DNA from 2 places in the Planococcus alpniumensis genome. Region 2 is predicted to be linked to the other one. Evidence: riboswitches for the same ligand, from Rfam matches in the RefSeq annotation. Region 2 holds a riboswitch; the other holds the start of a gene.
The links. Region 2 has a riboswitch for preQ1 ahead of queC (7-cyano-7-deazaguanine synthase QueC). Riboswitches for the same ligand answer to the same signal wherever they lie in the genome.

Region 1: another riboswitch for preQ1. It lies ahead of queF (preQ(1) synthase); the one in region 2 lies ahead of queC (7-cyano-7-deazaguanine synthase QueC).

The regions. Positions count from the first base shown of each region.
Region 1 covers NZ_JAAMTH010000001.1:264,406-271,989, forward strand. The annotation lists gene G3255_RS01450 (MerR family transcriptional regulator) at 1-684, shown strand, start outside; gene G3255_RS01455 (endonuclease/exonuclease/phosphatase family protein) at 780-1,526, shown strand; gene G3255_RS01460 (endonuclease/exonuclease/phosphatase family protein) at 1,623-2,471, shown strand; gene G3255_RS01465 (queuosine precursor transporter) at 2,523-3,152, opposite strand; gene queF (preQ(1) synthase) at 3,165-3,659, opposite strand; PreQ1 riboswitch class I at 3,756-3,803, opposite strand; gene G3255_RS01475 (cytochrome P450) at 4,778-6,106, opposite strand; gene G3255_RS01480 (phosphotransferase family protein) at 6,303-7,232, shown strand; gene G3255_RS01485 (TraR/DksA C4-type zinc finger protein) at 7,310-7,584, shown strand, end outside.
Region 2 covers NZ_JAAMTH010000001.1:1,364,188-1,371,771, reverse strand. The annotation lists gene ald (alanine dehydrogenase) at 1-755, opposite strand, end outside; gene G3255_RS07005 (universal stress protein) at 1,055-1,555, shown strand; gene G3255_RS07000 (NADP-dependent oxidoreductase) at 1,603-2,541, opposite strand; PreQ1 riboswitch class I at 2,647-2,690, shown strand; gene queC (7-cyano-7-deazaguanine synthase QueC) at 2,700-3,362, shown strand; gene queD (6-carboxytetrahydropterin synthase QueD) at 3,359-3,781, shown strand; gene queE (7-carboxy-7-deazaguanine synthase QueE) at 3,778-4,485, shown strand; gene G3255_RS06980 (zinc ribbon domain-containing protein YjdM) at 4,566-4,895, opposite strand; gene G3255_RS06975 (universal stress protein) at 4,987-5,406, opposite strand; gene G3255_RS06970 (class I SAM-dependent methyltransferase) at 5,530-6,453, opposite strand; gene tpx (thiol peroxidase) at 6,507-7,013, opposite strand; gene G3255_RS06960 (RDD family protein) at 7,050-7,584, opposite strand, start outside.

The sequences.
Region 1 (7,584 bases), 1.1 Mb from region 2:
CTGACGCCGCAGAAAAATGAATCCGGCTACCGAGTATACGGGAGCGCAGAAATTGACCGTCTCCAACTCATCTTATTTTACCGGGAGCTCGGCTTTGGGCTTCAAGACATCGCAAAGCTTTTGGATGACCCGGATTTTGATGAGACCGAGGCATTGATCGGGCAGCGGGAACAATTGATGCGGGAACGCAGCCGCCTGGACCTTTTGATTACAAATGTGGAAAAAACGATTTCCACAAAACAAGGGGAGAGTCGAATGGCAGATCATGAAAAGTTCGAAGGATTCAAGAAGCAGCTGGTCGAGGACAATGAAACGGCTTTTGGAAAAGAAATCCGCGACAAATATGGCGACGCGGAAGTTGACCGTTCCAACGCCAAAATGCTGGGCATGGACGAAGAACGATACGAAGCATTCAAGTGCCTTGAGCAAGAGATCCTAGAAAAGCTGGAGCATGCGCTGAAAGAAGGCGAACCAGCGGGAGCCGTGGGACAGGAAGTAGCCGATTTGCACCGTCAGTGGCTCGGATTTACATGGGGCAGCTACGAGCCGAAAGCGCATGCCGGACTGGCGGAAATGTATGTCGCGGATGAACGCTTCGCGGCCTATTATGAAAAAGCCGGTGAAGGGGCAGCGCAATTTTTGCGGGATGCGATCATCGCCTATACAGATCAGCAAAGTAAATGAAATTGAGCCCGCCTGCTTGCGGGCTTTTTTTGGTTTCAATCATCAAGGCAGGGGAATGGAGTAAACAATAATAAGAGAAGACGGGGGTGGGAAAGGTGCTGACAGTGATGAGCTTTAATATTGCATCAGGTAAACGAATCGACGGAAAGCTGGATCTTGAACTAACGGCCCAGGCAATTGAACAAGGAAAAGTGGATGTCGCTGGATTGCAGGAAGTGGACAGGAATTTTTCCTCCCGCAGCCGTTTTTGGGACCAGGCCAAATGGCTGTCCAAGCGGCTCGGCATGCACATGGCGTACGGGCCGAATTTGGTCGATAGGGGAGCCGGTGGCGGGCGCCCGAAGCGTGAATACGGCAACGCCATATTGAGCCGTTATCCAATCGTGTCCTCCCAAAACCATGATTTGAGCGCAGTCGAAGTCCATCCCGAAGAATTCGAGCCGCGCGGTATGCTCGAAGCGATCATTGAAATGGAGGGGTTCCGGTTTTCTTTCTATAACACGCATCTATCGCTGATTGACGAGGAAGTGGACCGCAGCTTGACGGAAATCCTGACTATTATAACCGATAACCCGCTTCCCCAAGTGCTGGTGGGGGATTTTAATGCTGCGCCTTCTACCAAGCACGTCAAGCGATTCTCCAAGCATTTTTACAACGCGTTCGGTTCGGGACCTTATCCGGATACGTATAAAAAGCAAGGCGACCACGGCCAAAAAATCGATTATATTTTTCACGATGCCCATTTTCAGGCGATAGAGGCATGGATCATCGACACAGAGGCATCAGATCATGTGCCAATTGTGGCAAAAATCAGAAATTTACAAAACCATAACAATATTTAACACATATGTCATTTGAAAAAACGCTGACCCTGTTATAATAAAGGGGACAATTGCAGCTGCCACTGATTCGTTTCAAAGTGAAAAGGAGAGGGTCGCATGCACGGCGATGCCAGCAGGACACCAACAGTGAAAGTGATGTCGTTCAATATTGCTCATGGAATGGGAATGGACGGCCAAGTGGATTTAGAAAGAACCGCACAAGTGATTGAAGCATCGGGGGCCACCATTGTAGCGCTCCAGGAAGTCGACCGTTATTTTTCAGACCGCAGTTTTTATATGGACCAGGTCGAATGGCTATCCGAACGGCTCGGGATGTACGCCGCATATGGCGCCAATCTGAACCAAGCGCCGGATGATCCGGAACGCCCGAACCGCCAATACGGCAATGCCACGTTAAGCCTTTACCCAATCAAATACGCAGAAAATCATTTTTTGACGCAAGTCGTTACCGATATTTACAATAATGAGCAGCGAGGCGTTCTCGAAACAGTAATTGAAGTCGGGGGCACATACCTCAAAGTGCTGAATACCCATTTAGCGTTGAAAGATGAAGAGCTTGAAATGAGCGTTGCGGAAATATTAGAGATTGCAGGCAAAAGCCATTTTCCTAAAATCATTGCGGGTGATTTCAATGCACCGCCGACACATCGCCATTTGGCCCATATTCACCGGACCATGACAGATGTCTTCCTGAAAACGAAGCGAGGCGACGCCTATACGTATCCGTCTCCTTATGAAAATCACGAAACCGGCGAATCGTTTAAGCCAATGACGCGCATCGATTATATTTTTGCCGACCACGGCTTTGACGTGCGGGATGCAGAGAAAATCGAAACAGCTGTATCGGATCATTTGCCGATCACGGTAGAGCTCGTCTGGACACAGAAACATGACGCGGCTGCGATCATTGTTCCTGCAGCTCAACCATCCAAACAAAAAATTTAAAAACCAAAAACCGCCGGCAAAATTGCCGGCGGTTTTTTATGCATGGATCGCTCAAGCGAAGCTTTTTTGAGTGGTGGTCTTGGAGCGGCGCGCGAGTTTGACGAGCAGATAGACAAGCGGCGTGTCCGCTGCTGCAACGATCCATTTGAATACATACTGCGTCAAAATCATGGCGGCCAAAGCCGACAGCGGCATCGTCCCATAAAAAGCGATCGTGATGAAAATCGTCGTATCCACCAATTGGCTAACCATCGTCGAGGCATTATTGCGCAGCCATAACTTCGACTCGCCGTTTCTGGCTTTTAATTTATGGAAAATCGTGACGTCCAAGTTTTGGCTGATGAAATAAGACACCAAGCTCGCAAGCGTCACCCGGAAGCCGGCCGAAAAAATCGACTCGAACGCTGCCTGGTCCGCAAAAAATGGCGCAGACGGCAAGTGGATGGCCGCAAAGATGAACGCCAGGGCCGCGAGTTGCGTGATAAATCCGGCCATGACCGTCTGGCGCGCGGCTTCTTTGCCGTATACTTCCGCAATCGTGTCAGTGATGGGGAACGTGAAGACATAGACGATGACTGCAGCTGGCAGCACCGCCCACTCACTGATGGAAAATAATTTTACGGCCAAGATATTCGACAGGATGAGCAAACCGACAAAAGCGCCGTTTAAATAAAGTAGCATGAACGGCTCTCCTTATCGGTTGGTGATCGTTTCCGGATTCATGTCGTGGTTCATCATCCGGTACGTCGCCATTTCTTCGTATTTCGTGCCAGGCTTGCCATAGTTCGTGTACGGGTCGATCGACAAGCCGCCGCGCGGAGTGAATTTGCCCCATACTTCGATATAGCGCGGGTCGAGCAGCTCGATTAAGTCATTCATGATGATGTTGACGACATCTTCATGGAAATCGCCGTGGTTGCGGAAGCTGAACAAATACAGCTTCAATGCTTTGCTTTCGACGAGTTTCTTGTCGGGAATGAAGCTCAAGTAAATCGTCGCGAAATCCGGCTGGCCGGTTTGCGGGCACAGCGAAGTGAACTCCGGGCAATTGAATTTGACGAAGTAATCGCGCGTGTGGAGATTGTCGATCGCTTCTAGAATGCCTGGGTCGTATTCAAATTTGTAGCGCGTGTTCTGGTTGCCGAGCAAAGACAAATGCTCGAGTGTCTCTTCGTTTCTTCCTGCCATGTGTGTGGCCTCCTTATAATGGGCCGGCTGGGGGAGAGCTATAAAAAATTCGGACAAACGAAAAGCCGAATCGCATGTGGATTCGGCTTGATTTCAAAATCCATAGTTTTTTATAGAGGGTGGAATGCTATGAACCTCTCCCGTTGCCGGGTTATTTAATTTCCTGCCTTATCGTATAAGATAGGGGCGGTTCTGTCAATTGTTGGTTTGGGAATGAAAGGGGGTAGGCTTTTAATCTATAATTTGCGGTCGAACATTTAGACACATAGTAGAGAAGTGAGTAGAAAAGCTTCCGCCTTTCGACTGCGTTGCAGGGGCACGCTTGCCGGGGGGCGGGTGTTGAGCCAATGTGCCAAAGAGCGCGGCACAATTGTCTCGCCAGCCCGCTCAGTCCCCCAGGCGTCGGCCCCTTCCACTTCGTCTCTGTGTTTAGAGTGGAAGATCGTTTATTAAAACTAGTCGATAAAAAGTGTGGAAATGTGTCGGGCTTTGTAGCTCAAGTCATCTTGATCAATAAAGATGTAATTGTAAATTTTGTTCCAATTAAAAATTTTCTATTCAAGTATCTTAAACCTAGACACCAAGTCCCAGGAAGCGATTTCCCCACTAGCCGGTAACTGATTATAGAAGCAGATCTATTTAGTCATGCTCCACACATTGAAATCTCTAAGCCGCCAAGCGCCAAGGGTGAGCCGACGCAATAAGACAGGTGTTCTTCCTGGCTTATGGCAAGAGGCCAACCCGAAGCAGGGCGGCGACTACTAAACTGAAGCGCAAATAGAATTACGGGACAATGAGACAAGCAACCCCTCGCTATCTTCTCACACGCTTGATCTGGGAAGCGATTCCCCCACTAGCCGGCAACTTTGCAGAGAAGCAGATCAATTTAAACAGTCAATATACAATGAAATCTCTTAGCCGCCCAGCGCCACGGGTGAGCCGATGCCGTAAGACAGGCGTACTTCCTGGCTTATGGCAAGAGGCCAACCCAAAGCAGGGAGGCGACTACTAACATGAAGCTCAACTAATGAACGGGAATGATTCCACAAACAAACCCTCGCTATCTTCTTTTCCAGCAAATAAAAAAAGCTAGAGACAGAATCTCTAGCTTTTCATTATTAATGGAATGGGCACCCTGATTGCACAGTTGTGTTCTTCTGTTCGTGATAGAACACATTGTCTGGGCGGTTTTTCAGTTTTTGCACGTCTTTTAAGATTAAGCGGCTTTTTGGCATAGTTGGCATGCGGGACATGTCGTAGGACAAGTCTTGTTCAGGCACGCTGTATTTCAAGTTCTCCGCAAAATATTTGAAGATTGATTGCATATACATGACCGTCATCCATTCGCCTGCGCAGCGGTGTCCGGTATGGTGGTCGCCGCCGCCTTGAGGGACGAAGGAGAACGGGCTGCCGTTCCATGTACTGAAACGTTCTGGAATGAATTCATCGGCGTTGTCCCAAGAGTCCGGGTGATGGTTCGTGCCGTAAAGGTCCAGGATGACGCGCATGTCTTTTTTGAAATGGACGCCGTTCCAGTTGAAATCTTTTTTGGAGATCGCTGCCATAACCGGTGCGAACGGATAATAACGGCGCACTTCCTGGGCGAAATTGTGGCTGTAATTGTTTTCGTCTGCCTGCAGTTTGCCGCGCGTGACCGGATTTTCGTGCATCGCCATGACGCCGAAGACGATAAAATAAGCTGTAGCGATCATCGGGCGGTAGGCATTATTCAAATCGACAGCTGCCGTCTCGAGGTCGAGCAGCTTGCCGTTCGGTGACCGGTGATGGGCGACGATATACGCTGCCGTATAGGCCGGCGGATTGTATTCGCCTTTACGGATTTGCTTGATGATTTTTTTCAGCCAGTCTTCGTGCGCATTGCGCGCTTTCATGCCTTCAAGGTAGCGCCCTTCAGTGAGGCCGAATGAATCGACCATCGTCACGAGTTCCCATGTGCGCTGCTTGACTTCACTTTCTTTCATCGGAAGCCCTGCCCAGTGGATCATGGAGCGCGTGAAGATTTCTTCGATTTCATCCAATAGGACGACTTCGTCCATCTGCTCCCATTGTTCGGCCTTGGCATCGAGTTCTTGGATCATCATGCGTTTGGCATCTTCCAAACGCTCAGGTGTCATCATCGACAGGAACATGCGCTTTTGCTGGTGATGGTCTTCGCCGTCGCGGCCGTGGACCGCACCTCGTCCGAATAGCGTTTGCTCAAGCGGAAGCGGCGCTGCGCCGCTGCGTTTGAAATAATCATTATTGTAGAACAGTTCAGCCGCTTCTTCGCCGGCCATGCACACTACCTTTTTCCCCATCAAGCGGGTTTCGAAAATATCCGAGCCAAGTTCTTTGCGGCGGCCGGGCAGGAAATCGAATCCTTCGCCGAGAAGGGATAAGGTATTGTCCAATTCTTTTGCTTTCGGGATCGGGTGCTTCACTTTCATGTAACGTCAGCTCCTTCAGTATGTTCAATGCGGGGGATTCACCTGTTAAGTTGAATAGTCATTGTAGGAAACCATACCCTTCTGGCGCTTGGGTAAACGCCTCTCGAATTTCCGGATGGTGCATATCAAAAAGCTGGAGTAGGCGTTTTTTCATGGTACACTTAAAGCAAAAGATAGGCTGAAAGGAGCGGCAAGGATGACAAATGGATTCGGCGGCTTATCCCGCCAAGCACTCGAATGGGTCGAGTCGAAATGGCCGGGAGCAGTGCTAGAAGAAGCTGTTCCCTTGGAAGGCGGGACTTCTTCACTGCTTTATGAAATTCGCGCTAGCAAAGATGGAGAACAGCAAAGCGTCGTATTGCGGCTTCACCATAAAGGGGAGTGGCTCGACCAGGAACCTGATTTGGCAAAGCATGAAGCGATGAGCCTGGAGCTTGCAGAAAAAGCGGACATTCCGGCTCCGCATATTTTAGCGTTCGATGAAAGCGGCGAAGCATGCGGCATGCCAGCCGTATTGATGACGAAAGTTCCAGGAGCGGTCATCTTGCCGCCCGCCTACGATTCAGCCTGGCTTGATGGGCTTGCTGAAACGCTTGCTGAAATCCATCGCCATAAAGCGGAAAGCTTTCCTTATGAATATTTCGCCTATAATGATGCACGGCGCCTCGAGCGGCCGAAGTGGTCGCGTGTAGAAGGCGATTGGATGCGCGCATTTTATATCGTAGCCGCGGGTGGTCCGCCGGTTGAGTATTGCTTGATCCATCGCGATTATCACCCGGGAAATATTCTGTGGGAAGAGGGGCGCGTCAGCAGCGTTGTCGATTGGGTCAATACGTGCCGCGGGCCGGCGGGGGTCGATGTCGGGCATTGCCGCGTCAACTTGGCCCAGCTTTACGGCACACGGGTCGCAAATGAATTTTTGGATGCTTACGAACGCCATGCCGGTGAATCGTTTGCTTACGATCCGTATTGGGATTTGCTGTCGCTGATCGATACCTTGGATGGCAGCCCGGCAGTCTACCCTGGATGGAAGACGTTCGGCATGACCGGTTTGTCCGATGAATTGGTTCGTTACCGCTTGGATGAGTATTTGATGAGCTTGATGGACCGCTTCGATGATTTCTGAGCTGTGGGCCTGAGGTTTGATTTCTCCGAGAAAGGCAATATATATAGCACAAGCAAGTATTTGGAGGAGGAGTCATAATGACGGACGAACAGCAAAAGAACTTGAAGCAAGAACTCGAAGCGCAATTGAAATCGCTCGAGCAACGAATGGAACATACAGAGGAATTCGAAACTAGCGAATTATCCAATTACGATAATCACCCAGGCGATAACGCCACTGATTTGTATGACCAGGAACGCGGAATGGCGATGGAGCAGTTCAAGGAAGAAGAGCATGATGATGTAGTGGCTGCGCTTAAAGCCATTGAGGACGGTACGTATGGAAAATGTGCAGTATGCGGTAAAGACATTCC
Region 2 (7,584 bases):
TCTTCAGTGATCAATTTCGGTGCTTTCGCTCCCGGAATCAATACCGCTCCGATGACTAGATCCGAATTTTTAACCGATTGTGCGATGTTAAGCGGATTAGAAACCAATGTTTGCACATCTTTGCCGAACAGGTCGTCCAGTTGGCGCAGGCGTTCTGGGTTCAAGTCAAGGATCGTTACATCTGCGCCCATCCCGATCGCTACTTTCGCAGCGTTGGTTCCAGCTACACCACCGCCGACAATCGTCACTTTACCGCGTGAAACGCCAGGGATGCCACCAAGCAGGATGCCGCCGCCACCGTGAATTTTCTCGAGGAATTGAGCACCGATTTGCGTCGACATGCGGCCAGCCACTTCGCTCATCGGCGTAAGGAGCGGCAATGAATTATTTGGAAGTTGGACCGTTTCATAAGCCACGCCTGTCACTTTCGACTCGAGCAAAGCATTCGTCAATGCCACTTCCGGCGCCAAATGCAAGTAAGTGAAGAGCACTTGGCCTTCACGGAAATGCTTGTATTCGCTAGCTACCGGCTCTTTCACTTTCATGACCATATCCTGCGCCCACGCTTGGTCAGCATCAGCGACGATGACAGCGCCAGCTGCTTCATAATCAAAATCCGTAAAACCGGATCCTAGCCCCGCACCCGATTGGATGAAAACTTCGTGGCCGAAAAGTGCCAAGTTTACTACTCCCGCCGGTGTCATAGCCACACGATTTTCATTGTTCTTAACTTCTGTAGGTACCCCGATACGCATTACAAAACCCTCCATTATATTGTGTCTGAAATAATAAAATGAACCAAACTATCAGCATTTGAAACCACATCCATTCTAACAGATTCTATTTGATATTGCTCCATTAATTTGTGTTATCAAGAGATAATTTTTTAACCGTCAAAAGAGTAAAGGAAAGCGCTTGCATAATGATGTAAAGATATATCCATATAGCGAAAGAAAATAACTTGGTAAATAAATCGATAAATCTACCTCTTTTAGGAAGGAACAATTTGCCTATGCCTCGAAAGTTACAGTATAGACAAAGGAGGAATGTACAGATGACATTAAAGTATAATCAAATCATGGTAGCAGTCGACGGGTCGAAAGAAGCGGAATGGGCTTTCAAAAAGTCCATCGGCATCGCAACACGCAACCACGCGACGCTGAATCTGGTAAACGTGATCGACACCCGTTCGTTCGCCGCAATTGAAGCGTATGACCGTTCGATTGCTGACCGAGCGCAGAAATTCGCTGAAGACTTGCTTGGGGATTATAAAAAAGAAGCCGAAGCCGGCGGTGTTGAAAAAGTCAATATCGTGGTCGATTACGGTTCCCCTAAGACAATGATTCCTCGTGAACTCGCTAAAAGAGTCGAAGCCGACTTGATCGTCTGCGGCGCGACCGGTTTGAATGCAGTCGAACGTTTCCTCATCGGCAGTGTTTCAGAACATATCGTCCGTTCTGCTAAATGCGATGTGCTCGTCGTCCGTACAGACGAAGCCCAAAGCGATGCACCAGACGATTATTATTCGGAAGAACGTTCCGGAAAAACTGAATAACACATATAAAAGCACGCGGCCAACTACGCCGCGTGCTTTTATATGTACTATGACTTCACTTTAATGACGATTTTTCCTCTGGCATGATGGGATTCGCTTAATTCATGCGCTTCTCGTACGCCTTCTTCCGTCAATGGATAGATGTGGCCGACTTCCGGCTTCACTTCCCCGCTGACGAACAAATCGCCCAGTTTTTTCAATTGCTGGCCATTTGGCTCGAGCCAGAAACTGCTGACGTCGATGCCGAGCTTTTCCGCTTGTTCTTCATCGGGCTGTCCGGCTATGCTGACAAGCCTGCCGCCGCGCTTCAATACGCCGTAACTTTTTTCAAGCGTTTCGCCGCCCATCGTATCCAACACGAAATCAAAATCTTCCAGCACTTCTGAGAAATCCTCTTCGTGGTAATCGATGACGCGGTTCGCGCCGAGAGAAGTGACGAGTTCATCATTTTTATCGCTCGCTGTTGTCGCTACATAGCAGCCGACGCTATTGGCGATCTGGATCGCCATGCTTCCGACACCGCCAGCTCCCGCATGGATCAGCACTTTATCGCCTTTCTTGATATGCCCAATCTCCACCAGGCATTGCCATGCAGTTAGCCCAGTCAATGGAATCGCTGCGCCTTCCTCGAAACTCATGCTTTCCGGCATGCGCGCCAGCAGATTTTCATCAACTGGGACAAATTCTGCATATGTTCCTTGACGCGTGGTATCCGGACGCGCAAAAACCCGGTCGCCTTGATGATAATGCTTGACCTCATCGCCTACTTCTTTGACGACTCCGGCAACATCCCATCCGAGAATAATCGGGAATTCCCATGGCAGCATTTCTTTCAAATAGCCTTCCCTCAGCTTCCAATCAATCGGGTTGACTGAAGTTGCGTGAACTTCCACCAACACTTGATGCGCTGAAATGGCTGGCATTTCCACTTCACGTTCTTTCAATTGCTCTTTTCCTCCGTACTGGTCGATGACTATAGCTTTCATTTGCAGCCACTCCTCCCTTTTACCACCTGTATACCCTGACTTCATTTCACTACACCTAAAAAAGCACAGGAACTTGCCTAATTATGCTATTATGGTAACTGTTTCATAAAAGAGGTTCGCAAACTCCCTCTCTAAAAAACTAAGGAGCTGTAGTTATAATGAAAAATGAAAAAGCAGTCGTTGTTTTTAGCGGCGGGCAAGATAGCACTACTTGCTTATTTTGGGCATTGGAACAATTCAGCGAAGTGCTCGCCGTCACTTTCGATTACGGCCAGCGCCATGCGCAGGAAATCGACCATGCCAAACGCATCGCAGAGACGCTGGGCGTTTCGCTTCAAGTCCTTGATATGGGGCTCATCAACCAATTATCCGCTAATGCCTTGACACGCGATTCGATTGAAGTGGAAGAGCAAAAGGATGGCCTTCCTTCCACATTCGTTCCCGGGCGCAATCTATTGTTCCTGTCTTTTGCGGCAATTTACGCCGATGCATTCGGCGCGCGCCACCTCGTGACCGGTGTCAGCGAGACGGATTTCAGCGGTTATCCGGATTGCCGGGATACCTTCATCCGTTCGCTCAATGTCACGCTCAACTTATCGATGGACAAGCAATTCGTCATCCATACGCCGCTCATGTGGCTCGATAAGGCAGGTGTCTGGGAACTGTCCGACAAGCTTGGCGCATTCGAGTTCGTCCAGACCGAGACCTTGACCTGCTACCACGGCATTCCGGCTGCAGGATGCGGCACATGCCCGTCCTGCGTACTGCGAAACGAAGGCTTGCAGACGTACTTGGCCCAAAAGGCAGGTGCGGAAGCTTGATGCAGCAATTCTACCCATCGGTCCCGCACCCCTATAGCTTTGAATTAAATAAAGATATGCATTTTTCCGCTGCGCATTATATTCCTGCCGAAGAAGTCGGCAAATGCGCCAAAATGCATGGCCATACCTACCATTTAAATATCACGATTGCCGGCGACCAATTGAACGGCACCGGCTTTCTTATCGACTTCAAACAATTGAAAGACTTGATCCATAAACGCTACGACCATAGCGTATTGAATGACCATCCGGAATTCACAGATACCTTTCCGACGACCGAGCAGCTCGCACAGCAAATACACAAGCTGATTCAGGATACGCTCGACCGTTCGGATAACCAGCCTGCTTGTGTACAAGTCATCGTTCGGGAAACCCCGACAAGCTATGTTATATACCGGCCGAAAGAGGTGTCTTCATGAAGATACCTGTAATGGAAGTATTCGGCCCGACAATCCAAGGCGAAGGCATGGTCATGGGCCAGAAGACAATGTTCGTCCGAACGGCCGGCTGCGATTATTCCTGTTCATGGTGCGATTCCAAATTCACTTGGGACGGCACAGGAAAAAGCGTCATGATGACCGCAGACGAAATTATCCAGCAGCTTGAGGAGCTCGGCAAAGATGCCTTTTCACATGTCACCATCTCAGGAGGCAATCCGGCACTTCATAAAGGCATTGCGGAACTGGTTGCCCTATGCCAAGAAAATGGCTGGCGCACGGCTGTCGAAACGCAAGGCAGCATCTGGCAAGACTGGCTACCGGAGATCGATGAAGTCACCGTCTCTCCGAAGCCCCCGAGTTCGGGCATGATTTTGGACTACTCTAAGCTGGATGCCATGCTCGGCAAGCTATCATCGGCTCAAGCCAGCTTGAAAGTCGTCGTTTTTGACGAAGCCGATTTCTTTTTCGCGGAACAGCTGCACCTGCGTTATCCGTCATTCCCATTCTTTTTGCAAGTCGGCAATGATGACACGCAGACGACAGAAGACGAGAAACTGGTCCAGCATCTGCTTGAGCGCTATCAATGGCTCATCGACAGGCATTTGGTTTCCGCCGCTCTCAACGATGCAAAAGTGCTGCCGCAACTCCACACACTGTTATGGGGCAATAAGCGCGGCGTATAAATAGCAACAAAAAACCGGCCATCCCGCTAAAAATTGGGAGATGGCCGGTTTTTATTTTAGTGCGATCCATATTCAAACAATCAGGCTTTTTTCACAAACTGCGATTTCAGCTGCATCGCGCCGAAGCCATCGATCTTGCAATCGATATTATGGTCACCGTCCACGAGCCGGATGCTTTTGACTTTCGTGCCGATTTTCAAGGTATTGGAACTGCCTTTCACTTTCAAATCCTTGATGACCGTAACAGCGTCCCCATCCCTCAAAACATTTCCAACGGCATCACGCACTGCTTCTTCTTGCGGTTGTTCAACCGGGTTCCATTCATGTGCACATTCCGGGCACACCACCATCCCCGCATCTTCATACGTATACTGTGAACCGCATGTCGGGCAATTCGGCAACTCCATCATCTATCTACTCATCTCCCATAATTCACGGCACTTTTTGTACCGATAGATGTTCTTAGTATACCAAATCACCGCGAGGCGCAAGGGCCAATTTTCATTTGACTACAAGTACAGGGCATTCTGCATGATTGACGACTTTATGGCTGACGCTGCCGAGCATCACTTCGCGGATCGGCGACAACCCACGGCTGCCGATGACAACAAGATCATATGCCTTTTCCTTGGTCATCTTAACGATGGCGGGGCCTGGAATGCCATGCAACACTTCAATTTGGTGAAATACTTTTTCCCTGTCGAGCATTTCCGCAATTGGCTGAATTTTTTTCTTTCTGGCCAAATCGAATTCCATCGCTGATGCGTCGTGAATCACTTCATTCTCATCTTCCTTATAATCGGAAACATAGACGACCGTTACTTCCGCCCCATCGGCAAAACTAGCGATCTTCACTGCTTCTTTAGCTGCACGAATGGAATTTTCCGAACCGTCAACGGCCAATAAGATGTTCTGATACATAGTCCCACTCCTTTCAAGCTGATCGTTCTCTTGTCTCTTTACGCTATTCGCCGTTTGCTTGAAAGTTCCTGCCTTTTTCCAGAAACGAAAAAACCGGCCCTATCCGGATAGGGCCGGCTTGTGTCATGATTTGTTTTCTTTAAACCATCCGTTGACTTGCGTGAAGAATTTCGCCATCGTCTCCGGCTTCGACATATTCGGGACGCGCGCAAGGAGCACTTCTTTCGGTGCTTTCAAGCCATCCTGTTTCTTCTGCAAAACCAACACGGCTTTGGCATGCTGGGCATTTTTGAAGATGTTCTCCGGCAGTTCCATCACGGCTTGGATATGCGCCTGTTGTTTCAGGAAACTGTGCAATTGCCCGGCAAGCGGCGATTCGAAAATATTCCTTGGAATGACAAAGAACAAATAACCGCCTTCTTTTGTATGCTTCAAGGATTGTTCAATGAACAGATGATGGGCATAGGACATGCCTTCCTCCGCTTTTAATTCATAATTTGAGGCAGTCGCTTCGTCCGGGTAATAACCGACCGGCAAATCGGAAACGACGCAATCGACCGGATCGATCAGTAATGGCTGCAGTGCATCCTGCAAATAAAATGTCACCGGCTGCTCAATCAAATTGCCGATATTCGAAGCCAGGCGGATCAACAAATCGTCCAGTTCAACAGCTGTCCCGTTCATGCGGCCGTCCAAATAATTCATCACCGTGAACAGCAGATTTCCCGTGCCCGCAGCCGGGTCCAGGACAGTTGCTTGTTGTTCCTTAACGAATAGCTCTACCAGGTAGCCGATCAACAACCCGAGAGCATCCGGCGTCATTTGGTGATGGGGCTGGACATGCTCTTTCATGCCTTTCAAAATCGACAGCTGAAGCGCTTTTCGCATATCTTCTTTCGTTGCGCCTTCTGCGATACTCAATTGCCCGTCCAGCCAGCGCTCGGTCGTCGTAAGCAGACTTTCTAAATAGGAAGTTTCTTCCTGTCTTTGGATCGACACCGTTTCATTGTCGATTGCCGTAAAAATGCTTTCCATAGATGAATTCATAAATCTCCGTCCTCAATAAGGAAACCCACTCGGCAAGAGTGGGTTTCCTGGTATTAGTTTGTCAGTGCTTTGACTGCTTCGAGCGCTTTGTCGTAATCAGGGTGATCGGTGCCTTCTGCCACATATTCCACATATGCCACTTTGCCGTCTGTGTCGACTACGAAAATGGAACGTGCCAACAAACGCAGCTCCTGCATCGTCAAGCCGTACGCTTCACCGAATGAAAGGTCGCGGTGGTCGGACAATGTCGTGATGGAGTCTACACCGTTGATTTCTGTCCAGCGTTTCTGCGCGAATGGCAAATCGCAGGAAACCGTCAGCACTTCGACGTCTTCTCCGAGTGATGCCGCTTCTTCACTGAAACGTTTTGTCTGATCGGAACACACTCCTGTATCGAGTGATGGAACGACACTCAGCAACAGCACTTTGCCTTTGAAATCTTGTAAGGTCTTCGGTTCCAGGCTGTTCGATAACACCGTGAAATCCGGTGCCTGATCGCCTACTTTCACTTCATTGCCTGGCAATGTTACAGGGTTTTGCTTGAATGTGATTTGTACCAAATTGCAACGCCTCCCTTTCAGATTACCTTCATCATACTAAATGCTTTCGCTCTCTTGCAACTGAGACCCTTCCAGCCGTTTTCTCGCCATCTGCTGTTTGCGGTAAGATTCCTCGTGGACAACCGTCGTATCCGCGATAAAATCATGTACGCCTTGCTTCAATGGCGTAAAGCCGACAATCCAGTACAAAGGCAAGATCGTCACTGATATGAAGCGGCCGATCCATTCGCGGAACAATAAAGTGGACCATGACAAACGCTCTGTTTTCAGTGAAACGACGCGCAAACCGAATATCATTTTGCCGACCGTCTGTGCGAAAAACTTAGTCATCAAGACAAAATAGCCGTAAAAGACAATTGCTGTCAAGATCGCATAAGGGGCGTACCATGCCGTCTCAGCCGTCTCCCACCCGAAGAGCGCAAACAGCGGGCGGATTAAAATAGAAGAAACTGCTGAAATGACCAAGATATCGATCAAATACGCCCAGAAGCGCATCCAGAAACCAGCCGGCTTGCGTTCATAAAAAAGGATTCTATCGTTTTCCGGCCGGACCGGCGGAGTTGCAGCCGCT